DNA from 4 places in the Lysobacter sp. TAB13 genome. Region 2 is predicted to be linked to each of the others. Evidence: riboswitches for the same ligand, from Rfam matches in the RefSeq annotation. Region 2 holds a riboswitch; each other region holds the start of a gene.
What was found. A riboswitch is a leader RNA that binds a small molecule or an ion and turns the genes downstream of it on or off. The one in region 2 is predicted to bind cobalamin.
Positions count from the first base shown of each region.

Region 1: it holds a riboswitch for cobalamin, as region 2 does, so the genes downstream of both, btuB (TonB-dependent vitamin B12 receptor) here and AB4Y92_RS23320 (ribonucleoside-diphosphate reductase subunit alpha) in region 2, are expected to answer to the same signal.
Region 3: it holds a riboswitch for cobalamin, as region 2 does, so the genes downstream of both, btuB (TonB-dependent vitamin B12 receptor) here and AB4Y92_RS23320 (ribonucleoside-diphosphate reductase subunit alpha) in region 2, are expected to answer to the same signal.
Region 4: it holds a riboswitch for cobalamin, as region 2 does, so the genes downstream of both, AB4Y92_RS01215 (CoA-acylating methylmalonate-semialdehyde dehydrogenase) here and AB4Y92_RS23320 (ribonucleoside-diphosphate reductase subunit alpha) in region 2, are expected to answer to the same signal.

Region 1 covers NZ_JBFRDR010000004.1:228,816-234,580, reverse strand. The annotation lists gene AB4Y92_RS07130 (hypothetical protein) at 1-465, opposite strand, end outside; gene AB4Y92_RS07125 (hypothetical protein) at 526-1,116, opposite strand; gene btuB (TonB-dependent vitamin B12 receptor) at 1,173-3,083, opposite strand; cobalamin riboswitch at 3,193-3,436, opposite strand; gene AB4Y92_RS07115 (SDR family oxidoreductase) at 3,581-4,336, shown strand; gene AB4Y92_RS07110 (TonB-dependent receptor plug domain-containing protein) at 4,584-5,765, shown strand, end outside.
Region 2 covers NZ_JBFRDR010000030.1:23,250-29,014, forward strand. The annotation lists gene AB4Y92_RS23315 (DUF2339 domain-containing protein) at 1-1,048, opposite strand, end outside; cobalamin riboswitch at 1,172-1,464, shown strand; gene AB4Y92_RS23320 (ribonucleoside-diphosphate reductase subunit alpha) at 1,884-4,232, shown strand; gene AB4Y92_RS23325 (ribonucleotide-diphosphate reductase subunit beta) at 4,417-5,436, shown strand; gene AB4Y92_RS23330 (acyl-CoA thioesterase) at 5,585-5,765, shown strand, end outside.
Region 3 covers NZ_JBFRDR010000012.1:174,113-179,877, forward strand. The annotation lists gene AB4Y92_RS15950 (phasin family protein) at 1-353, shown strand, start outside; gene bioD (dethiobiotin synthase) at 457-1,143, opposite strand; gene AB4Y92_RS15960 (GAF domain-containing protein) at 1,293-1,775, shown strand; gene AB4Y92_RS15965 (TfoX/Sxy family protein) at 1,772-2,230, shown strand; cobalamin riboswitch at 2,434-2,684, shown strand; gene btuB (TonB-dependent vitamin B12 receptor) at 2,818-4,692, shown strand; gene AB4Y92_RS15975 (hypothetical protein) at 4,766-5,638, opposite strand.
Region 4 covers NZ_JBFRDR010000001.1:355,666-361,430, forward strand. The annotation lists gene AB4Y92_RS01205 (enoyl-CoA hydratase) at 1-34, opposite strand, end outside; gene AB4Y92_RS01210 (acyl-CoA dehydrogenase family protein) at 31-1,209, opposite strand; gene AB4Y92_RS01215 (CoA-acylating methylmalonate-semialdehyde dehydrogenase) at 1,221-2,735, opposite strand; cobalamin riboswitch at 2,876-3,095, opposite strand; gene AB4Y92_RS01220 (hypothetical protein) at 3,289-3,426, shown strand; gene AB4Y92_RS01225 (hypothetical protein) at 3,534-4,538, opposite strand; gene AB4Y92_RS01230 (hypothetical protein) at 5,184-5,618, opposite strand.

The sequences.
Region 1 (5,765 bases), on a different contig from region 2:
GGCCAGCGTGGCGTCCGGATAGCGGCCTGAGAGGAAATAGAACCCGCCCTTGGAGATCAGGTAGGCCACCACCGAGGTCGCCAGCAGCACCAGCACCAGCCGCGGCACGCTGCGCCAGTGATCGCGATGCATGCGCGCGTAGAAGCGTCCGCCCATCCACAGCGCGCCGTAGGCCAGCGCCAGCGCCCAGTACGCCGGCGACAGGCACCAGTCGGTGACCCGGCCCAATGCCAGGCTGGCCAGGTCCAGCAGAGAGGACAACACGAACAAGGCCGGAAACACCCAGCCCGGCCGCAGCATCGCTCCGGCCAGGAAGAACACCGCCCACGACGCGCTGGGCAAGGCGTCCACGGTGGCGAAATGCTGGCCGCGCGTGCAGATCATCAACACGGCCAGGAGCGCGGCGGTGGCTATCTGCGCGTTGCGCGAACGCAAGGGCAGGACCGCATCGCTGGGGGCAAGCAGGATCGACATGTTCGAACTCCCGAATCGACTGGCAAAACCGATAAGCGCTTGCGCGGGCGGTCAGACCCGGGTGCGCGACTGCGCCGCGTGCACCGGCGCGAAACGCGCGATCAGCGCATGCACCAGGAACCCGCTGGCGATGTAGATCATGGTGGTGCGCACGAACAGCGGCCCCCATCGCCACAGGCGCGCCAGATACTGATCGAGATTGGGATGCGGATAACGGCCGCCGAACCAATAGAAGGCGCCGTTGGAAATCAGGAACGACACGGTCGCCGCGACCAGCGCCAGGCCCAGCCCGATCGCCACCGCGCGTCCGTTCGCGGCCATGCGCGGCGCGTACATCCGCCCGGCGTACCACAGCACCGCATAGGCCAGCAGCAAGGAGGCGTACGACGGCGTCACGCAGTAATGCTGGTAGAAGCTCAGGCCGCGGCCGGTGATGGCGACATAGTCGATCGCCACCGCCAACAGCATGAAACCGGCGAACAGCGCATGCCGGCGCAGATACACTCCGCCGAGGAAGAACACCGCCATCGACGCGTCGGGCAGGTGCAGCGCGCTGCCGAAGTGATGGAAGCGCGTGGCGATCATCAGCGTCAGCAGGATCGCGACGATGCTGGTTTTCACGGGCACGGACAGATCGTTCATCTCAGGCTCTCGGTGGAAGCCGGCCGCGCGGACGCGGCCGGGGTGGCGCGGTGACATCAGCGAAGAGGACGGTAACGCAGCGTCAGCAGATAGTTGCGGCCGGGCTGATTGTAGAAGGCCGCGGTTTCGTAATGCCGGTCGAACAGGTTATTGGCCGATAACTGCAAGCTCCAGGCCGCGTCGAAGGCGTAGCCCAGGCGCAGGTCGGTCAGAGCATAGCCGCCCAGGCTGCGGGCGTTGGCCAGATCGTCGTAGCGCTGGCCGGCGGCGTAGACGCTGGCGCCGAACGACACGGCGCGGGCGGCGCCCAGCTCGAAGCGGCGGTCCAGGTCGATGCGCGCGCTGCGGCGGGCGCGGCGCGGCAGGTAGTTGTCGTTGTAGCTGCTGCGGCTGTCGTTGCGCGGGTCCAGCCAGGTCGCGCTGGCGCGCAGGTCCCAGTCGGCCAGGCGGGTGTCGAGCACCGCTTCCAGGCCGCGGATGCGGGCGCGATCGACGTTGCCGGGCGCGCCGCGCGAAGCGTCGTAGGCGATCAGATCGTCGATCCGGGTCTGGTAGGCGTTGAGCGACCACATCTGCCGGCGTTCCCCACCGAATGTACCGCGCAGCCCGAGTTCGAAGCTGCGCGAGGTTTCCGGCGAGAGCTCCGGATTGCCGTAACCGGGGAAGTACAGCTCGTTGAAGGTCGGCGCCTTGAACGCGGTGCCGTAGCTGGCGGTCAGGCGCAGCGATTCGGTGAAATCCCAGCCCCACAGCACGCTGCCGGTGGTTTCCCCGCCGAACTGGCTGTCGTCGTCGCGGCGCAGGCTGGCCTGCAGCGCATGCGCGCCGAAGTCGCGCTGCCATTGGCCGAAGGCGCCGCGCAGGATGCGATGGTCGCGCGCATAGCGGGTATTGCTTTCGATCTCGTCGCGCTGCCAATCGAAGCCGGCGGTCAGCAGATTCTGGCCGAGCCTGAAATCGCCCTGCACCGAACCGAGCTGACGCCGTGTATCGAAGGTGCTCGAATACTTGCCGTTCTTGTAGTTGTCGCTCAGATCGGCGCTGCGCCCGGCGTTGAGGCTCACGCTGACGCGGTCGTTGGGCTTGTAGCGCAGCTTGGCGCCGGCCACTTGCTGCACGGTGTCGGCCTGATTGTTCTGGCTGCCGTCGTAGAGGTTGTTGGCTTGCGCGCGCAGCACGCGCGCCTCGGCGTCCCATTGTTCGTTGAAGCGGTAGCCGCCCTGCACGGTCAGCGAGCTGTTGCGGTAGCCGTCGCGGTCGGGCGAGTTGGTGAAGCAGCCCGCGCCGCCCGGCGAGGGCTTGCCGCGGCAGGCGTTGATGCCGTCGGTGTCTTCGTGCGCGGCGTTGATCGAATACCAGCCGCGCTCGCCCTTGCCGGCGACGCCGGCGGAGCCGCGATGGGTCTGGTTGCTGCCCAGCGACAGGCTGAAGTTCGGCGCGAACGCGCCCTGCGGGCGGCGGGTGAAGATCTGGATCACGCCGCCGATGGCTTCGGAGCCGTACAGGCTGGAGAACGGCCCGCGCACGATTTCCACGCGTTCGATCTGCTCCACCGGAATGTCCTGCAGCGAGGCGCCGCCGCTGGTGGCCGAGCCGAGCTTGATGCCGTCGATCAGCACCAGCACGTGATCGGATTCGGTGCCGCGCAGGAACAGCGAGGTGGATTTGCCCGCGCCGCCGTGGTTGGCCAGCGATGCGCCCGGCGTGCCGCGCAGCAGGTCCGGCAGCGAGGCCGGCTGCAGGCGCTCGATGTCGGCGCGATCGATCACCGTCACCGCGGCCAGGGTCGCGTCCTGGGTCTGGGCGGTGCGGCTGGCGGTGACCACGACCTGGTCGATATCCACCGCGGTATCGGCGCTGGCGCCGAAAGCGGCGCCGGCCAGGGCGGCGCACAAGGCGGTGTTCAGGACAAGCCGCGCGGGGCGCGGCGAAAATGCAACGGCAACTACAGACGCAATCACTGGCAGGTCTCCACGGCCGCGCCTCACCCGCGCGGTCCAGACTAGGTCGGGACACACGAAGAGCGGCAAGGGAGGCAGGCGCGAGCGCAGGATTCCCGAGACACGGCCCTCCGCCTGTCGGTTCGCGCTCCGGGCCGGTCTCCGGGCTCGCGAGCGGAAGCGATCGGTGCGAACACCCGATCGCGGTTCCCGCAACGCGCCTTCCCGTGCATCAGCACAGTGGCCAAGAGCGTTGCGTTGACTCGCCTACCGTTGCGGGGGCAGCTCCGGCTTGAGCGTTCGGCATGAGCCGCGCGCCACCGGATTCCCGTTTCAATCGCCCGACTGTGTCGGCGATCACCTTGAGCGCGGGCATCTTAACAGTGCCGCCCGGTGGCGGCGCCAGGGTATGGGCCTCGATGGGGCACATGCCCGGCCCCCCAGGCACATTTCAGACGCGTCTGATTCATTCGCGGGCGCGGTCCGTGGACCATGCACTCACCCGCCGCGACCCGATCCCGCCGATGAATGCCACCGACTTGCGCCTGAGCCCCGCCCCGAGCGTCCGCAGCCTGATCCTCGGCGCGCAGTCGGGTATCGGCCGCGCCCTGTCGGCGCGTTTGTCGCGCCGCCGCGGCCAGCTGACCCTGGCCTGCGCCGATCTGCAGCAGTTGGACGCCACCGCCGACACCCTGCGTCCGCTGGCCAAGTCCAGCATCGACACCCATCGGGCGCAGTTGGACGACACCGACAGCCTGCGCCGCCTGTTCGAGCGCGCCGGCCGGATCGACCACCTGATCATCGCCGCCAGCGCGCCGGCACCGGTCGGGCACTTGGCCGAGCTGGACCTGGATCAGGCGCGGCAGGCGTTCGAACGCAAGCTGTGGGGCTCGATCCAGGCCGTGCAGCTGGCCCTGCCCTATCTCAGCGGCCACGGCAGCGTGACCCTGACCAGCGGCATCGTCGCGCGCAAGGCCACGCCCGGCGCGCTCGCCCGCACCGTGATCAACGCCGCGCTGGAAGCCAGCGTCAAAGTGCTGGCGCGCGAACTGGCGCCGCTGCGCGTCAACGCCGTCAGCCCGGGCCTGACCGACAGCGACGGCTACCAGGGCATGGAACCGTTCGCGCGCATGTCGGCGCTGGCCCGGGCCGGCGAGAAGCTGCCGGTCGGCCGGATCGGCCGCACGGACGAAATCGCCTCGGCCTATCTGTTCGCGATCGACAACGCCTACGTCACCGGCACGGTGATCGACGTCGATGGGGGCGCGTTGATCGCCTGAGCCGCCCCGCGGCGCATGTCGCCGCACCCTCTTCCGGACGCCGGGATCGCTATTGTTGCGACCCGGCGTTTTTTTTGGGGCCGGGATTCGGGATTGGCCGCGCTTCGGAGCGCCCCGGCGCCAAAACTGGGGCGCGTACCACTTTTTGGCTACTTGCGTTAGGCACAGCTTGGCCGCTTTATTGACCCACTTGTTATAAGCGTGTTAAACCCGATTGCCATCGATGTCATCCCCATCAGGAGTCTTCATGCACGCCAGTCGCAAGCTCACCGGCCCCCTTCACCCACTGGCCCTGGGCCTGCTGATCGCATTCGCCGCGCCCGCCGCCTTCGCTCAAGACGCGGCCCCGCAAGGCGATCCCAAGACCCTGGACCAGGTCATCGTGACCGGCACCCGCGTGTCCGACCGCACCGTCGCCGAATCGACCGCGCCGATCGACATCATCACGCCGGAAACCCTCGAAGCCAGCGGCACGGTCGAACTGGCCACCGCGCTGGCGCGCGCCCTGCCCTCGCTGAACTTCCCGCGCCCGGCCATCACCGACGGCACCGACGCGGTGCGCCCGGCGCAGTTGCGCGGGCTCGCGCCCGATCAGGTGCTGGTGCTGGTCAACGGCAAGCGCCGTCACACCACCGCGCTGATCAACCTCAACGGCAGCCAGGGCCGCGGCTCTTCGCCGGTGGACCTCAACGCCATTCCGATCGCCTCCATCGAGCGCGTGGAAGTGCTGCGCGACGGCGCCTCGGCGCAGTACGGCTCCGACGCCATCGCCGGCGTGGTCAACATCGTGCTCAAGGGCAGCGATTCGGGCGGCAGCATCGCCGCGCGCTACGGCCAGTACAGCGCCGGCGACGGCGAGCAGTACCAGCTGTCGGGCGATGTCGGCCTCAAGCTCGGCGAAAACGGCAAGGTGCATCTGGCCGCGCAGGGCGGACATCAGGACCAGACCAACCGCGCGCGTCCGTTCCAGGGCGTGGTGGAACAGCGCTACGGCGATCCCGAGATCGACAGCGGCGCGGTGTCGTACAACGGCGAATACAAAGCGACCGATTACCTGACCTTCTATTCATTCGGCAGCTACAGCAAGCGCGATGTGCTTTCCAACGGCTATTTCCGCTTCGCCGGCGACGCGCGCAACATCCCGTCGATCTATCCGAACGGTTTCCTGCCGCAGATCCACAACATCAGCAAGGACCGCGCCGCGGTGGTCGGCCTGCGCACCGAGACCGCGGGCGGCACCCAGATCGATTTCAGCTACAACTACGGCCACAACGGCCTGACCTTCGACATCGAGCACACCCTCAACCGCAGCCTGGGCCCGACTTCGCCGACGCAGTTCTACGCCGGCGCGCTGGAAGTGACCCAGCACGTGTTGAACCTGGACTTCACCCGCCCGGTGGATTTCGGCTGGCAGTACCCGGTGACCTTC
Region 2 (5,765 bases):
GCTCGGTGGTCGAGAAATGCTCCGGCCGGTACTTCAGCACGCCCCACAAGGTGCCGATGCCCCAGGTGAAGGCGAAGCCGATCAGATTCAGCACCCGCCACGGACGCCACCAGGCGATCGCGAAGATGCCGGCGTTGAGCACCGCGTAGTAACCGAACAAGGCGACGTGGTTGCCCGAGCCGGTGGACAGCCAGATCGGCGCGAGGAAGCCGGCGAGGATCGCGAACACCGCCAGCGCCAGCGCGTTCTGCTTGACCGACAGCACGCCGGTGCCGGCGACCAGCACCACGCTGATCGCGAACGCGGCGCCGGCCGGGATCAGGCCGTAGAGCTTGAACGCGGCGAACACCACCAGCAGCAGCACGCCGATCGCCCCGCCCTGCAGGCTCAGCGCGAACACGCGCTTGCGCTCGCGCTGTTGCCAGCCGAACACCAGCCCGCCCATCGCCGCGGCGGCGATGCCGGCCAGGCGGAATTCCATCGGCACGTGCATCCAGCCCTGGTCGCTGGCGTACTTCAGCAACGCGGCGACGCCGGCCAGCAACACCAGCATGCCGACCTTGACCGGGACGTTGCCCTCGGTGAACCAGCGCCGGACCCAGCGCGCGCCGAGAGTGAAGATGTCCGGCGGCGACGGCGCACGCGGTGCGCGCGGCGTCGGCGCGACGGGCGCGCGCAGCGGCATGGGCGAGGCCGCCACGGCGGCCGGTTGCGGCGGCAACGGCGGCGGCACGGCCGGCGGCGTGGCCGGGAACGGCGGCGGCGTAGTGCGCGGCGCAGTCGCGGCGGGCGGCGCGGTGCTGGCGATCGGGCGCGCCGGCGTCTGCGGCAGCGCTTCACGATCGATGCGCTCGATGCGCTCGGCCAGGGTTTCGTCCTCGCGGCCACGCGGTGCCGCCGGAGCGTCTGCGGACGCACGAAGCTGTGCCAGGGTCCGTTCCAGGCCCGACACCCGGGACTTGAGCCCGGAGATCTGGACCAGGGCGACGATGAGCAGCACCGGCACCAACAGCAAAGCCAGTACCAACAAGCCAATCAGTGCTTCCATCACAGTTCCCCGTTCCTTATGGCGGGCACGTTACACCAAGGCGCGGCGTATGGAAGCGTCGCCTTCACTCGCTATATACACGATTCATTCACCACATATCGCGTTGACGAAATCGCGTAACCACACTATGTTGTGCCCGTCGGTGCCGATCTTGCGATCGGCTGAAAAGGGAAGTCGGTAGGGACGCGACCGCGAGCACTCGCGGCGGGGTCCGAAGCCGGCGCTGCCCCGCAGCGGTATGGGAAACGAACGGGTCATGGCACTGGGCGGTATGCCTGGGAAGCGACCCCGGTAGGAGGAACGAGAAGCGGGCGAAGAAAAGTGAGAACCGGGTCACCCCGTAGCGCTCACTTCTCTTTGCCCGTTTCTCGCTCCGAGTCCCGAGCCCGAAGACCTGCCGACAGCCGCGCGTCGCACAACCGCGCGGTACCGGCCCACAGGAGTCTTCGGGGGAAGACGGCCGGTGTCGCGGCACGACGGGCCTCCGTCGCGCCCGTCCGTTCCGGCGCGCAGCGCCGAGCGGGCCGTCCCGGACCTCGCGTCTCGGGCCGCGCGACACCCAGCCGACACACTCCCAAGCTCTGCGCCCGCGGGGGCACGGCCGCGCCACCGATGACACCGCGCGCGCGGTCCGTCGTCGCCGGCGCGTCCGCGTTCTCCGCACCGTGCACCCACGCCCCGGAGTAATGCCATGACCACACTCGCATCCGATCCGTCCGTCGCCCCCGCCACGGACACCGCCGCCACTTCCAACGCCGCCGCCAAGCCGGCCGCAGCCCGTACCGCGCAAGACGCGCCCGGCTTCGCCCTGACCCCGCCCGCGGCCAACCTGACCATGAGCGTGACCAAGCGCAACGGTCGCCGCGAACCGGTCGATCTGAACAAGATCGTGCGCGCGGTGACCCGCAGCGGCGAAAACCTCTACGCGATCGATCCGATGCGCGTGGCCACCCGCACCATCTCCGGCCTGTACGACGGCGCGACCACGCAGGAACTCGACGAACTGTCGATCCGCACCGCCGCCCTGCTGACCGCGGAAGAACCCGAATACGGCCGCCTCGCCGCGCGCCTGCTCGCCGGGGTGATCGAGAAAGAAGTCGCCGGCATCGAAATCCATGCGTTCTCGCAGTCGATCCAGCGCGGCCATGAGCTGGGCCTGATCAACGAGCGCCTGGTGACCTTCGTCCAGGCCAACGCGCGCAAGCTCAACGACGCGATCGACCGCAGCCTCGACGCCAAGTTCGATTACTTCGGCCTGCGCACGCTGTACGACCGCTACCTGCTGCGCCACCCGACCGCGCGCACCGTCATCGAGACCCCGCAGCAGTTCTTCCTGCGCATCGCCTGCGCGCTCAGCGAAGACGTCAGCGACGCGCTGGCGCTGTACCGCCGCATGGCGCAGCTGGACTACATCCCGTCCTCGCCGACCCTGTTCAACGCCGGCACCACGCACGAGCAGCTGTCGAGCTGCTTCCTGCTCGACTCGCCCGACGACTCGCTGGAAGCGATCTACAAGCGCTACATGGACGTGGCCAAGCTCAGCAAGTTCAGCGGCGGCATCGGCCTGAGCTACACGCGCATCCGTTCGCGCGGCTCGCTGATCCGTTCCACCAACGGCCTGAGCAACGGCATCGTGCCGTGGCTGAAGACGCTCGATGCCTCGGTCGCGGCGGTCAACCAGGGCGGCAAGCGCAAGGGCGCGGCCTGCGTGTACCTGGAGCCGTGGCACGCCGACGTGGAAGAATTCCTGGAACTGCGCGACAACACCGGCGACGAAGCGCGCCGCACGCACAACCTCAATCTGGCCAACTGGATTCCGGACGAGTTCATGCGCCGCGTCGAGGCCGACGCCGACTGGTCGCTGTTCGATCCGTCCAAGGTGCCGCAGCTGACCGACCTGTGGGGCGAAGCCTTCGACCGCGCCTACCACGCCGCCGAAGCCGCCGGCCTGGCCGCGAAGAAGGTCAAGGCGCGCGACATCTACGGCCGGATGATGCGCACCCTGGCGCAGACCGGCAACGGCTGGATGAACTTCAAGGACAAGTCCAACCGCGCCTCCAACCAGACCCTGCGCGACGGCAACGTCATCCATCTGTCGAACCTGTGCACCGAGATCCTGGAAGTCACCTCGCAGGACGAGACCGCGGTGTGCAACCTGGGCTCGATCAATCTCTCCCATCACGTGGAGATGTACGAGGACGGCAAGGGCGCGTTCGATTTCGACAAGCTAGCCGAAACCGTGCGCCTGGCCGTGCGCCAGCTCGACCGCGTGATCGACCTGAACTTCTACCCGATCGAAACCGCGCGCCGCGCCAATCTGAAATGGCGTCCGGTCGGCCTGGGTTCGATGGGCCTGCAGGACGTGTTCTTCAAGCTGCGCATGCCGTTCGACTCCGAGCCGGCGCGCAAGCTTGCGCAGGAAATCGCCGAAGCCATCTATTTCCACGCACTGTCGGCGTCGAACGAACTGGCGATGGAACACGGCAAGCACCCGTCCTTCGACGACACCCGCGCATCGGTCGGCGAGCTGCAGTTCGAAGCCTGGGGCGTGACCCCGTCGCAGCCCGAGCGCTGGGACGCGCTGCGCAAGCGCATCGCCGAGCACGGCCTGCGCAACTCGCTGCTGATCGCGATCGCGCCGACCGCGACCATCGCCTCCATCGCCGGCTGCTACGAGTGCATCGAGCCGCAGGTGTCGAACCTGTTCAAGCGCGAGACGCTGTCGGGCGACTTCCTGGTGGTCAACAAGTACCTCGTGGAAGAACTCAAGAAGCTCGGCATGTGGACCGCCGAGATGCGCGACCGCATCAAGATGGCCGAAGGCTCGATCCAGTCGGTGACCGAAGTGCCCGAGACGCTGCGTCAGGTCTACCGCACCGCGTGGGAACTGCCGATGCGTTCGCTGATCGACATGGCCGCCGAGCGCGGCGCGTATATCGACCAGAGCCAGTCGCTGAATCTGTTCATCGAAAGCCCGAACATCGGCCAGCTCAGCTCGATGTACATGTACGCGTGGAAGAAGGGCTTGAAGACGACGTATTACCTGCGTTCGCGTCCAGCCACCAAGATCGCCAAGACCACGGTGAGCGCGCCGGCCGCGGCGACGCCGAAGCCGGAATACACCACCGACGAGGCGATCGCGTGCTCGTTGGAAAACCCCGAGTCCTGCGAAGCCTGCCAGTAACACGCTCTGCTCCCTCTCCCGCTGGCCACCCAAGGTGACTTCCTTCGGGGCGCGGGAGAGGGCCGGGGTGAGGGCCAGCGCACCGCCCAGTTCGCGTCGTCACCGACCCTCGCGCGCCCTCATCCGCCCTTCGGGCACCTTCTCCCGCAAGCGGGAGAAGGGAAGCAACATCCAAGGAATTGCCATGTCCACCGATTCAACCCGCCTCCTCCTCGATCCCGGTTTCGACCTCACCCTGCGGCCGATGCGCTACCCGCATTTCTACGAGATGTACCGCGACGCGATCCGCAACACCTGGACCGTCGAGGAAGTGGATTTCTCGCAGGACGTGAACGATCTCAAGCACAAGTTCGGCCCGGCCGAACGGCATCTGGTCGAGCGGCTGGTCGCGTTCTTCGCCACCGGCGACAGCATCGTGTCGAACAATCTGGTGCTGAACCTGTATCAGCACATCAACGCGCCCGAAGCGCGCATGTACCTGTCGCGGCAGCTGTACGAGGAAGCGCTGCACGTGCAGTTCTACCTGACCCTGCTCGACACCTACCTGCCCGATCCGAACGAGCGCGCCAAGGCCTTCGACGCGGTCGAGAAGATTCCCTCGATCCGGGCCAAGGCCGAATTCTGTTTCCGCTGGATCGATTCGATCCAGGGCCTGCACCGCATCGAGACGCGCGAGCAGCGCCGCCAGTTCCTGCTCAACCTGATCTGCTTCGCCGGCTGCATCGAAGGCCTGTTCTTCTTCGCCGCTTTCGCCTACGTGTACTACCTGCGTTCGCGCGGCCTGCTCAACGGCCTGGCCTCGGGCACCAACTGGGTGTTCCGCGACGAGAGCTGCCACATGGCGTTCGCGTTCGAAGTCATCCGCACCGCGCGCGAGGAAGAGCCCGACCTGTTCGACGCCGACCTGCGCGCGCAGGTGGTGAGGATGTTCGAGGACGCGGTGGAGTGCGAATTCCAGTTCGCCCAGGACGTGCTGTCCGGCGGCGTGGTCGGCCTGTCGCTCAAGGACATGCGCCAGTACCTGGAATACTGCGCCGACCAGCGCATGGCCCAGCTCGGCATGCCGAAGCATTTCGGCTCGACCAACCCGTTCGCGTTCATGGACCTGCAGGACGTGCAGGAAGTGACCAACTTCTTCGAGCGCCGCGTGTCGGCGTATCAGGTCGGCGTGCAGGGCGAAGTGGCGTTCGACGAAGCCTTTTGAGGCAGGAACGAGTGCAGAGGAGTGAGGAGTGGGTAAAAGCTCACGCCTCCGCTCGCTTTGCACTCAACCCACTCACTTCTCACTCAAGCCCACTCATTCTTCACTCCTCTCACCTCATTCCTGCCCCACCCCCATGACCGAAGCGCGCATGACCGAAATCGTCTTTCCCGATCACACCAATCACTTGGGCACGCTGTTCGGCGGCCAGGCGTTGGCGTGGATGGACAAGGCCGCGTTCATCGCCGCGTCGCGCTACGCCCGCACCGTCGTGGTCACCGCGCGTTCGGAGCAGATCGATTTCCACACCGCGGTGCCCAAGGGCGCGCTGG
Region 3 (5,765 bases), on a different contig from region 2:
CCGCTCAGGTCAACCGCCTGGCCCTCGACAACGCCGAGGCCGTGTTCGGTCTGCAGATCGCCGCGATCGAAGAGCGCGTCAACGCGACCTTCGCCTTCTTCGGTGAAGCCGCCGAAGCGCGCGATGCCGAAGCCTTCAAGACCCTGTGGCCGAAGGGCGTGCAGATCGCTCGCGAAAACGTCGAGCGCGCTGTCAGCACCGGTCAGGAAGCTTTCGGCCGCACGCTGAAGGCCAACGAAGCCATCGCCGAACTCGCCAAGTCGCAGATCGAAACCGCCGCCAAGGCCACCCAGGCCAACGTCGAGAAGGCCGCTAAGGCCGCGACCAAGGCGACCGCCGCTCCGGCGAAGTAATCGCAACGTCTCTCTCTCCGGCGGGTAACGCGGATACACGAAACCCGGCAGCGCAGGCTGCCGGGTTTTTTGTTGTCCGCGCCGCCGCGGCGATGGCCGTGAATTACACCTGCGGCCGCAGCGATTCCGCCAGCCGCGCCGGATCGGGACGCTGCGAATAAGGCACGCGGCCCCAGCACGGCACCGGCATGCGCCGGCGCAGGATTTCGAAGTTCTCGTCCATGCGCGCCATCTGCGGATCGATGTCGTTGGCGATCCAGCCGATGAAACGCGCGCCGTCGGCGGCGATCGCGCGCGCGCTCAGGCGGGCGTGGTTGATCGCGCCCAGGCGCAATCCGACCACCAACACCACCGGCAGATCCAGCGCGCGCACCAGATCGATCTGGTCGAGCCGGGCATCGATCGGCGCGGCCCAACCGCCGACGCCTTCCACCACCATCACGTCGGCTTGCGCCCGCAGGCGCGCGTATGCGGCGAGGATCGGCTCCAGGCCGATCTCGATGCCGGCTTCGGCCGCGGCGATCTCCGGCGCCAGCGCCAGCGGCAGCGCGTACGGGTTGACGTCCTCGTAGCGCGGCGTGGGATCGCTGGCGGCCTGCAACAGCAGCGCGTCTTCGTTGCGCCAGCCTTGCGCGCCCGGCTCGCAGCCGCTCGCCACCGGCTTCATGCCGATCGCGCGCGCGCCGAGCGCGCGGATCGCATGCAGCAATGAGGCGCTGACGACGGATTTGCCCACGCCGGTGTCGGTGCCGGTGACGAACAGGCCGGGGAGATAAGCTCGCGGAGGCATCGGGATTCGGGTCCGAAAAGTCGCTGGAGGACGATATGACGGCGGATTGCCGCGCGGAACAGTCTGGCGCTTGTGACTGACCTCGCGCTTTTCCGGCACTGCCGGCTGGCCATGGTAGTCGTGGCGAGCACCACTGCTACACTCCGAAGATGTATACAGCCTCAGCACTTTCGGGCGGAAAGCCCGAGCAGTACGCGCAATTGGTCGAGCAGGCGCGTGCGCTGCTCGACGGTGAGCGCGACCGCGTCGCCAACGCCGCCAACCTGTCGGCCCTGGTCAACCAGTCTCTGCCGCAGCTCAACTGGGTCGGTTTCTATTTCTACGACGGCCGCGAACTGGTGGTCGGCCCGTTCCAGGGCCTGCCCGCCTGCGTGCGCATTCCGCTCGACAAGGGCGTGTGCGGCGCGGCCGCGTCCAGCCGCCAGACCCAGCGCGTCGCCGACGTGCACGACTTCCCCGGCCACATCGCCTGCGACGCGGCCTCGCGTTCGGAAGTGGTGGTGCCGTTGCTGCGGGGCGAGGAGCTGATCGGTGTGTTCGATCTGGACAGCCCGGTGCCGGAACGCTTCGACGCCGACGATCAGGCCGGGCTGGAAGCGCTGGCGCGGGTCTACCTGGAGTCGCTGGCATGACCGCCGCCCCCAAGATGCGCAACATCGGCCCCAAGAGCGCGGCCTGGCTGCGTCAGGTCGGGCTGCGCACGCACGAGGACATCGCCGCCATCGGCACCGTCGAAGCCTTCATGCGGGTCAAGCGCGCCGGCTTCAAACCGACCTTGAACCTGCTGTACGCCATCGAAGGCGCGCTGCTGGACTGCCACTGGCAGGAGATCAGCGAAGAACGCCGCCAGGAGCTGATCCTGGCCGCTGAAGCTGCGACCGCGCTGCTGCCGGCGCCGCGCAACAAGCCGGCGGCCGCGCCGGTGCATACGACGATGCATGCGCAGGAAGAGCGGTTCGATGAGCCGACCGCGTTCGGCGGTGGTCGCGATGACGACGACAACGATCGAGACGACGGCAACGACCGCGACGGTCCGTCGGACGACGACGGGCATGATTCGCACGACGCGGACGATCGCAACGACTGATCCGGGTCGGTCGCGGGTTCGCGGCGCGGCAGGTTGGGCCGCGCGCCCTCATCCGCCCCTTCGGGGCACCTTCTCCCGCAAGCGGTAGAAGGGCTCTGCATTCGACTGAGCAATTCGCCGTTAACGCCCCTCGCCCGCTTGCGGCAGAGGGGCCGGGGTGAGGGCAGCCCCGCCACTCAGGCGCCCCGCCCCTACATCGCGTACACTGCGCCCCGCTTCGAGGTGACCCCACGGCTGCTGCCGCCGGGGTTGAAACGGGAAGCCGGTGACGCGCTCAGGTCCGGTCGGACGATCCGACCCGCCCCGCCCATTCCGGCACTGCCCCCGCAACGGTAAGCAAGTCAGGTCGCGGCCACCGCCACTGTGCACAGGCACGGGAAGGCGCCGCGTCCGGGAGTCGATCGCATCGGCTCCGCTTGCGAGTCCGGAGACCGGCCTCGGTGCGCCACAGGTTGCGATGCGGAGGGCATTGCGGCGGCTGCAGCGCCTTTGCGCGCTCGTTTCGCTGCCCGCACGTCCCTTCCCCGCCGCCGCCCATCAGCCGTTGTCGCCACGCGCTGGATCGCGCGTGCGTTGGAGTCATACACATGCGTTGCCTGAATCTGTCCCTCGCCATTGCCTGCGCCCTGCCGGCCACCGCTCTCGCCGCGCCCGCCGGCGGCGCCACCGATCTCGATGAGGTCGTGGTCACCGCCAACCGCACCGCGGTCAGCGTCAACGACCTGCTGACCCCGGTCGAGGTGCTGGACCGCGCCGACATCGAACGCAGCCAGGCGCGCGATCTCAACGATCTGCTGCGCGGCCGCGCCGGCATCACCATCGCCAACCAGGGCGGCGCCGGCAAGCTGACCACGCTGTTCCTGCGCGGCAGCGAATCCGACCACGTGCTGGTGCTGGTGGACGGCATCCGCATCGGCTCGCCGACCTCGGGCCTGGCCGCGCTGCAGGATCTGCCGCTGGAACTGATCGACCGCATCGAAATCGTGCGCGGCCCGCGTTCGAGCCTGTACGGCGCCGACGCCATCGGCGGCGTGATCCAGGTGTTCACCCGCCGCGAGCAGCAAGGCTTCGCCCCGCGCGTGCACGTCGGCGGCGGCAGCAACGGCACCATCGAATACGGCAGCGGCTTCGGCGGACGCGGCGGACGCGGCTGGTTCGGCGCCGACTACAGTTTCCGCAAGACCCAGGGCATCAACGCCTGCCGCGGCGCCGGCTTCCCGGTGTTCGCCGGCTGCTTCACCGACGAGCCCGATCGCGACGGCTACGAGAGCCACGCGCTGTCGCTTCGCGGCGGCGTCGAGATCAACGAGCAGTGGAGCATCGAAGGCCAGGCGCTGCGCGCGGAAGGCCAGAACGAGTACGACGGCAGCTTCGGCAATTATTCCGAGACGGTGCAGCAAGTGATCGGCGGCAAGGTCGATTGGCGTCCCTCCGAATCGGTGCACGTGCAGTTGACCGCCGGCCGCAACGTCGACGCCTCGGAAAATTACCTGGTCGGCGGCCTCGTCGGCCCGGCCAACACCACCTCGCGCGCGCGCGTCGGCCACTTCGATACCGATCGCGACAGCGCGACCTTGCAGGCCGACTTCACCCTCGCCGAAGGCCACTTGCTGACCGCCGGTTTCGATTGGCTGCGCGACCGCGTCGACAGCGACACCTCCTACGACGAGACCGATCGCGACAACAAGGCCGGCTTCGTCCAGTACCAGGGCCGTTTCGGCAACCAGTCCTTCGAAGCCAGCGTGCGCCGCGACGATAACGAGCAGTTCGGCGGCCATACCACCGGCGGCGCCGCGTGGGGCCTGAACTTCGCCGAGAGCTGGCGCGTGACCGTGGGTTACGGCACCGCGTTCAAGGCGCCGACTTTCAACGAGCTGTACTTCCCGTTCTTCGGCAACGCCAATCTGAAGCCGGAAGAGTCCAAGACCTGGGAAATCGGCCTTGCCTACCGCGGCGACGGCTTCAACGCGCGCATCGACGGTTTCGATACCCGCGTCGATCAGCTGATCACCTTCGATTCGGCGATCAACCTGCCGAACAACATCGAACGCGCGCGCATGCGCGGCGCCGAGATCGGTATCGACACGACCTTCGCCGACTGGACCCTGGCGGCGAGCGCGAGCTATCTGGACACCGAGAACCGCGTCGGCTTCTTCCGCGGCAACGACCTGCCGCGCCGCGCCAAGCACAGCGCGCGCATCGATCTGGATCGCGCCTTCGGCAAGTTCCGCATCGGCGCGACCGCGGTGGGTTACGGCTCGCGTTACGACGACGTCGCCAACAGCGTGCGCGTCGGCGGCTACGGCACCATGGACCTGCGCGCCGAGTACGCGATCAGCGATTCGCTGAGCCTGCAGGCGCGCGTGGCCAACGTGTTCGACCGCGAGTACGAGACCGTGTCGTACTACAACCAGCCCGGCCGCGAGTGGTTCCTGACCCTGCGTTACGCGCCCAAGCCCTGATAGTTGCGCCGATCGCTACGCGCGATGGTTCGAAACGAAGCCCGGCATCGCCGGGCTTCGTTTTTTGGCGCGGTCAATCGAACACGCTGCACGTCAGCTCGGATTCGAAATCCCCGATCCAGTGCGGCAACGGTTTGGGAATCCGCGCCTCGCCCATCTCGCGCGCCCAGCCGCGCAGGCGCGCGAGCTCCGGCGAGCGCCACACCGCGACGCCGTAGGGACTCGAACACACCCGATGCTCCGGATGCGTACTGCGCAATTCCGCGTTCGCGCCCCAACCGGTCGCCGCGGCCGCGCTATGCAGTTCGTGCAAATCCTGCGCGCCGGATTTCGCCGCATGCTCCAGCGCCAGCACCAGCTCGACCGGATCGGGATAGAACGGCGACAAACTGCTCGCACGCAATTCATCGTCGCCGGCCCAATGCAGGGCCGCGTCGAGCATCTGCGTGGCTTCGCGCACGCCGGGCAGATGCGACATGCCGATCGCAGCGAGGAAGCCGAGGACGTTCGCGGTGGCGGTGCAATCGACCATATCGAAAGCCGCGCCTTCGCGGCTCCAGGTCGAGAACGTGCCGACGCGCAGCCACGGCGGGCGCAGCGCGGGAAAGCGCGCGATACGCCGCCGCGCGATGGTCATGCAGGCGGTGCGGCGCGCATCGTCCAGGCCAATGCGCCCGGCATGCAGCAATTCCAGCGCCATGATCGCGGTGTCGTCGACATCGTCGGGCAACACCGGCGCCCAGTCGGGTTGCGCATCTTCGGGCCAGAAACGGAAACCGCCGCGGGCGGATCGGCACGCCTGCAGGGTATCGAGCATCGCGCCCGGCACGGGCAACCCGTGGCGACGCAGCGCGCGCACGCCCAATGCGGTCACGAAACCGTTGCGGTCGCGGCGTTGTTGCCCGCCCTGGCCGACCTGGCTTTCGATCAGATAGGCGCTGCGCATGTAATCGACTGCGCCGGACCCGATCGCGATGTCCTGTTCGCACGCGGCAACGTCGAAGCGCGCGCTGCGCTCGCGACCGGACCCGCGGTGCGGACTCGCGTCATTGGCTTTGTTCACGCCACGCATG
Region 4 (5,765 bases), on a different contig from region 2:
TCAGGCCGGTGTAGACGGTGTCGGCAAGACTCATCGCAATTCCTCGTCGCTGTTGAGCAGATGGCGCGCGATGATCACGCGCATGATTTCGTTGGTGCCTTCCAGGATCTGGTGCACGCGGCAGTCGCGCAGCAGGCGCTCGATCGGGTATTCGCGGATGTAGCCGTAGCCGCCGTGGATCTGCAGCGCGTCGTTGCACACGGCGAAACCGGCGTCGGTGGCGAAGCGCTTGGCCATCGCGCACCACACGGTGGCGTCGCTGCTGCCGGCGTCGATCTTGCGCGCGGCGGTATGCACCATCTGCCGCGAGGCGATCAGTTGCGTGGCCATGTCGGCGAGCTTGAACTGCAACACCTGGAACTCGGCGAGTTTCTTGCCGAACTGGCGGCGTTCGCCCATGTAGCGGCGGGCCGCGTCCAAGGCGCCCTGGGCCGCGCCGAGCGAGCAACTGGCGATGTTGATGCGGCCGCCGTCGAGCCCCTTCATCGCGATCTTGAAGCCGTCGCCTTCGCGTCCGAGCAGATTGCGCGCCGGCACGCGCACGTTCTCGAAGCTGATGCCGCGCGTGGGCTGGCTGTTCCAGCCCATCTTTTCTTCCTTGCGGCCGTAGGCGATGCCGGCGCTGTCGGCGGCGACCGCGAACGCGCTGATGCCGCGCGCACCGTCGCCGCCGGTGCGCGCCATCACCACCAGCATGTCGGTGGCGCCGGCGCCGGAAATGAAAGCCTTCGCGCCGTTGAGCACGTAGTCCTCGCCATCGCGCACGGCGCGGGTTTTCAGCGAGGCCGCATCCGATCCCGCGCCCGGTTCGGTCAGGCAATACGAGGCCAGACTGCGTCCGCTGGCCAGGGCCGGCCCCCATTGTTCGCGCACCGCGTCGCCGGCGTGCGCGGTCAGCATCCAGGTCGCCATGTTGTGGATGCTGATGAAAGCCGCGGTGGACGGATCGACCGCGGCCAGTTCCTCGAACACGATCGCCGCGTCCAGCCGGCTCAAGCCCGAGCCGCCGGCGGCTTCGTCCACATACAGGCCGCAGAAGCCGAGTTCGCCGGCCTGAGCGATGGCTTCGCGCGGAAAGATGCCTTGCGCGTCCCAATGCGCCGCATGCGGCGCTAACCGTGCCAGAGCGAAGTCGCGCGCCGCATCGCGGTACGCGGCCTGTTCTTCGCTCAGGCCGGTCGGCACCACCGACGCGGCCTGCCAGTCCATGACCGCGGCCATCACTTGAGACTGATCGTGGTGTTGACGCCGTGACCCAGGGTCTCGTCGTCGAACCAGCGCGCGGTGACGGTCTTGGTCTGGGTGTAGAAGGTCACCACCTGCTTGCCGTACGGGCCCAGGTCGCCGAGCTTGGAGGCGCGCGAGCCGGTGAACGAGAACAGCGGAACCGGCACCGGAATCGGCACGTTGATGCCGACCTGGCCGACGTCGATCTCTTCCTGGAACCTGCGCGCGGCGGCGCCGGACTGGGTGAAGATCGCGGTGCCGTTGCCGTTGGGATTGGCGTTGATCAGKGCGATCGCCTCATCCAGCGTATCCACGCCCAGGATCACCAGCACCGGTCCGAAAATTTCTTCCTGGTAGATGCGCATGCCCGGCTCGACGCCGGAGAAGATCGTCGGGCCGACGAAATTGCCTTGCTGATAACCGGGCACGGCGGGATTGCGGCCATCGAGTTCCAGCACCGCGCCCTGCTCCACGCCCGAGGCGATCAGGCCTTCGACGCGTTCGCGCGCGGCGCAGGAAATCACCGGACCCACGTCGGTGCCCGGCTCGGTGCCGGCGTTGACCTTGAGCGTGCGCGCCTTGGCGACCAGATCCGGAATCCACTGCCGCGCTTCGCCGACCAGCACTACGGTGGACGCGGCCATGCAGCGCTGTCCGGCCGCGCCGAAGGCGGCGCCGGCCATGGCGTTGAGGGTTTGTTCCTTGTTCGCGTCGGGCAGCACGATGGCGTGATTCTTCGCGCCCATCATGCATTGCACGCGCTTGCCGGCGAGCGAGGCGCGGCGATACACGTGGGTGCCGACCTTGGTCGAACCGACGAACGACACCGCGCGGATATCGGCGTGATCGCAGATCGCATTCACCACATCCTCGCCGCCGTGGACGACGTTGAGCACGCCCTTGGGAACGCCGGCCTGCAGCGCCAGTTCGACCAGACGCATGGTCACCAGCGGATCCTGCTCGGACGGCTTGAGCACGAAGGTGTTGCCGGTGGCGATGGCCATCGGGAACATCCACAGCGGAATCATCGCCGGGAAATTGAACGGCGTGATGCCCGCGCACACGCCCAGCGGTTGCAGCAAGGTGTAGGTATCGACGCCGCCGGCGACGTTGTTGGCCAACTCGCCCAGTTGCAGATTGCCGATCGCCGCGGCGTGCTCGACCACTTCCAGGCCGCGGAACACGTCGCCTTCGGCATCGGGCAAGGTCTTGCCCTGCTCGGAGGTCAGGATCGCGGCGAGCTCGCTCATGTGCTCGCGGATCAGCTGCTGATACTTCAGGAAGATGCGCGCACGCGCACCGATCGGGGTCTTGCGCCAGGTCTTGAACGCGCGTGCGGCCGAAGCCACCGCCGCGCCCACTTCCTCGGCCGTGGCCATCGGCACGCGCGCCAGCACCGCCTGGGTGGCCGGATTGACGACGTCGCGCCACTGCGTGCTGCGGGATTCGACGAATTCGCCGTCGATCAAAAGCTTGACCGTCGCGACCTCGGTCGCAACGCGATGCATATCGTTCATGGTGGTCTCCGTATCGCACACCCGCGAAAGCGAGGGCTGCGGAGACGCGCGACAAGACGAAACGATGGCGGACGCACGCCGCATCGAATCAGCCCGTCAGGTTGCCCGCCGCAACACTCGAGGAGGACATCTCCCGATGTCCGCCACGGGCCGGTCTCCGGGCTTGCGAGCGATGCCGAAGCATCACCCCGACACCTTCCCGCGCGAGCGCAGTGGTCAACGTCGGGTGTTCTCGCCTACCGTTGCGGGGGCAGCGTCGGAATTGGACGATCACGTCCGCACCGACTTCCCGTTTCACCCTGCGCGCCGGTATGGACCGGCGTGCAAGGCACCTGTGGCGGGCGAAGTGTAGTGCTTGCGGCCCTGGGCGGACAAGCCGCATCGCGACGGGCGCATCGCTCGCGTTCGTTCAGATCGGACGCAAGCGCTGGATGCGGGCCGGCGTCAAGTCATCGACGCGGCTCGAACGGTGGTGGATTCACCACGCGGATCACAAAGCGATGCGATGACATGCATCGCGGCTCAAATAGTCATATCGATGACGATGCGTGCGTTGCTGCATCGAATGTGCGCCCCGCGCCGGTTCATCGCCTTACTGCGGCGCCAGATCGATAGCGCCATCGTTGCGATCATGCAGACGCCGATGGTTCGCATCGATGCGCTCAGCGCCGGCTTCGTTTGAATCGCACGCGTTAACGATGCGCGCTTCAACGCCGTAACCGCACCGCCGATGGCAACGCGGCGAACAACGAACAGCCGATGCGTCGGCACTCGATCAAGCCGCCCGGGTCAGCTCGCGCACGTCGCTAATTGTTGTTTCGCGTACCAGATCGCGCGGCGCGCCTGGTCGTAGGCCATGTCGGCCGAACGCGGCAGCAGTTGTTCGGCGCGGATCGGATCGACGCCGCTGGCCATCGCGCGTTCGATGCGCTGAAGTTCGTCCACGCGCACGATCGCCGGCGCCAGCAACTCGCGCAGCCGCTTGCGCTCGCAGCCGCCGTGGCTGGCTTCGACTTCGCCGATCGCCTGACGGATGCGGCGGCTGGCCTCGCCTTGCAGGCCCGGCGCGGGCTCGAACGCGATCGGCGCGGCCTTGTAGGCATCGCCGGTGGCTTCGCTGCCCAGGTCCGAGGGCCGCTCATGCAGCGCCGGATTGAATCGCACCGGCGGCGGCGGCCGCGCGCGCGCCTGCTGAATGTCGCGCTTGAACGGCATCGCGTCGGCGATTTTCTGCAGCCGCTTGGTCGCCTTGCCCAGCAAGGCCTTGCCCAGGGTGCCTTCGGTGGCCCAATCCGATTCGAATCCGGTCGGCGGCACGTCGATCGGATTGCGGCGTTCGAAGGTGTTCTTGGCGGCTACGAATTTGGGATCGTCCGGATCGCCCGGCGCGCGGCCGGGCGGCGGGCGCATCGGGTCGGATTCCGGCAGCGCGACGCGGCCGTCGGCGTTGAATAGGCGGCTGGTGGCCGCGGGCGGCGGCGTGTTTGCTGCGGTTTGCTTGCGCGGCGGCGATGGCTCGGGTTGCGCGGGCCGGGGCGTGTTCGCGGCGACGCTCGCCGGCGAAGGCGCGTGCGGGCGGTCGCGTGGCGTGGGTATGGGTACGAAGTCCGGCTCGCTCGGCGGCTCAACGGGCGGCGGCACGCGCTCGATCAGGACCACATCCAGGGCCGGTTGCGTCGGCGCCGGTGCCGGCACGTCCAGCAGCAGCCAACCGGTGAACATCGTCACCGCGACGGCGATCAGCAAAGCGCTCGCATGCAGCAGGGCATCTTGCGGAGGAGCGGCTTTGTTCATTCATCCTTCGGGGGTGATGGCCTGAAACACGCGCCGGGCCGCAAGCATCGGAACGAGAACGATAGAGCGAGTTCCGCGCGCGCGACGCCCGTCGCGCGCGCGCGCCGGCCTTCGTTCAGGCGCGGCGGGCGAACGCGGTGGACCGCGGCGACACGGGATTGCGTACTTCACGACGCCCTCGCCCGCTTCCGCCGCGAGCCGCGACGCCGTGGACGATCGGGAAACAGTCAACATCGCTTGTCGATTCGCGCCTCGGCGAAGCCGTCGAGCGCCCGCGCGCGGCGTGCCGACGCACTCGATCATCGACGCGACGAATGCACGCGACGATACGAGGACGGCGTCGGCGAGAGAATAAAAATTCCGTTGGCCACAGCGCGGCCCGCGCCGTCGGTGTGGCTGTCGTTCACGATTCGATGACGGCGGCGCGGTGCGGCGTGCTCGGCGGCCTTGGCCTTTTGCGGCCCGGCTCGCGGCATCGACGCGGCCAAGGCAGCCGTCGATGCACCCGATTCGATCGCGCCATGCGCAAAGGCCGGCGAACGCCGGCCTGTTTTCTCACTGCTTGGCAGCTTACAGAGGGATGCTTGCGAACCTCCGCGGCGGCCCGCGGCCGGCCGCCTCAAGCCGGCCGCCGCGATCGAGCCCTCAACGCTTGCGGAACGACGGCACCAGCGCGCCTTCGGCGAGCTTGCCGTTCGCCTTCCACACCACCGTGGTCTGCGGGAACTCCTCGCTGCGCGCGTAGGCGGCGGCCTGGGTCGCCATCACCTTGGGCGCGCCCTTGACCGACGGGTTCCAGGCGAACACGTTCTGCACGCCGTACCAGACCACCGGCGTGGTGCTGTCGAGGCGGCGGTCCGGACACAGGGCGACGTCGAATTCCTCCAGCACCTTCAAGGTGGCGGCCGGGACGGCCATGACCCCGGCACGGGTGCGCTCGGCGGAATGGTCGGGACACACCTCGGCCGAGCGCGCGATCGCGTCTTCGTAGACCTGGCGGTCTTTCTGCGCATGGGCTGGCGGAACCGCGACCAGGAGCAGGCCCAGGCACGATCCGAAGATCCGCGAATTGCGATTCATGTTGTCTCCTAACGATGGACGAGGTGCGGTGCCGGCCAGGGGCGGTTGGATGCACGGCGCCGGAACCGCGCAGCATAGCAATCGCAAATGGGCTATTTACTCTCGGCCGGCCGGCGCGTGCGGGTACGGCGACAGCATCGCCCAAGT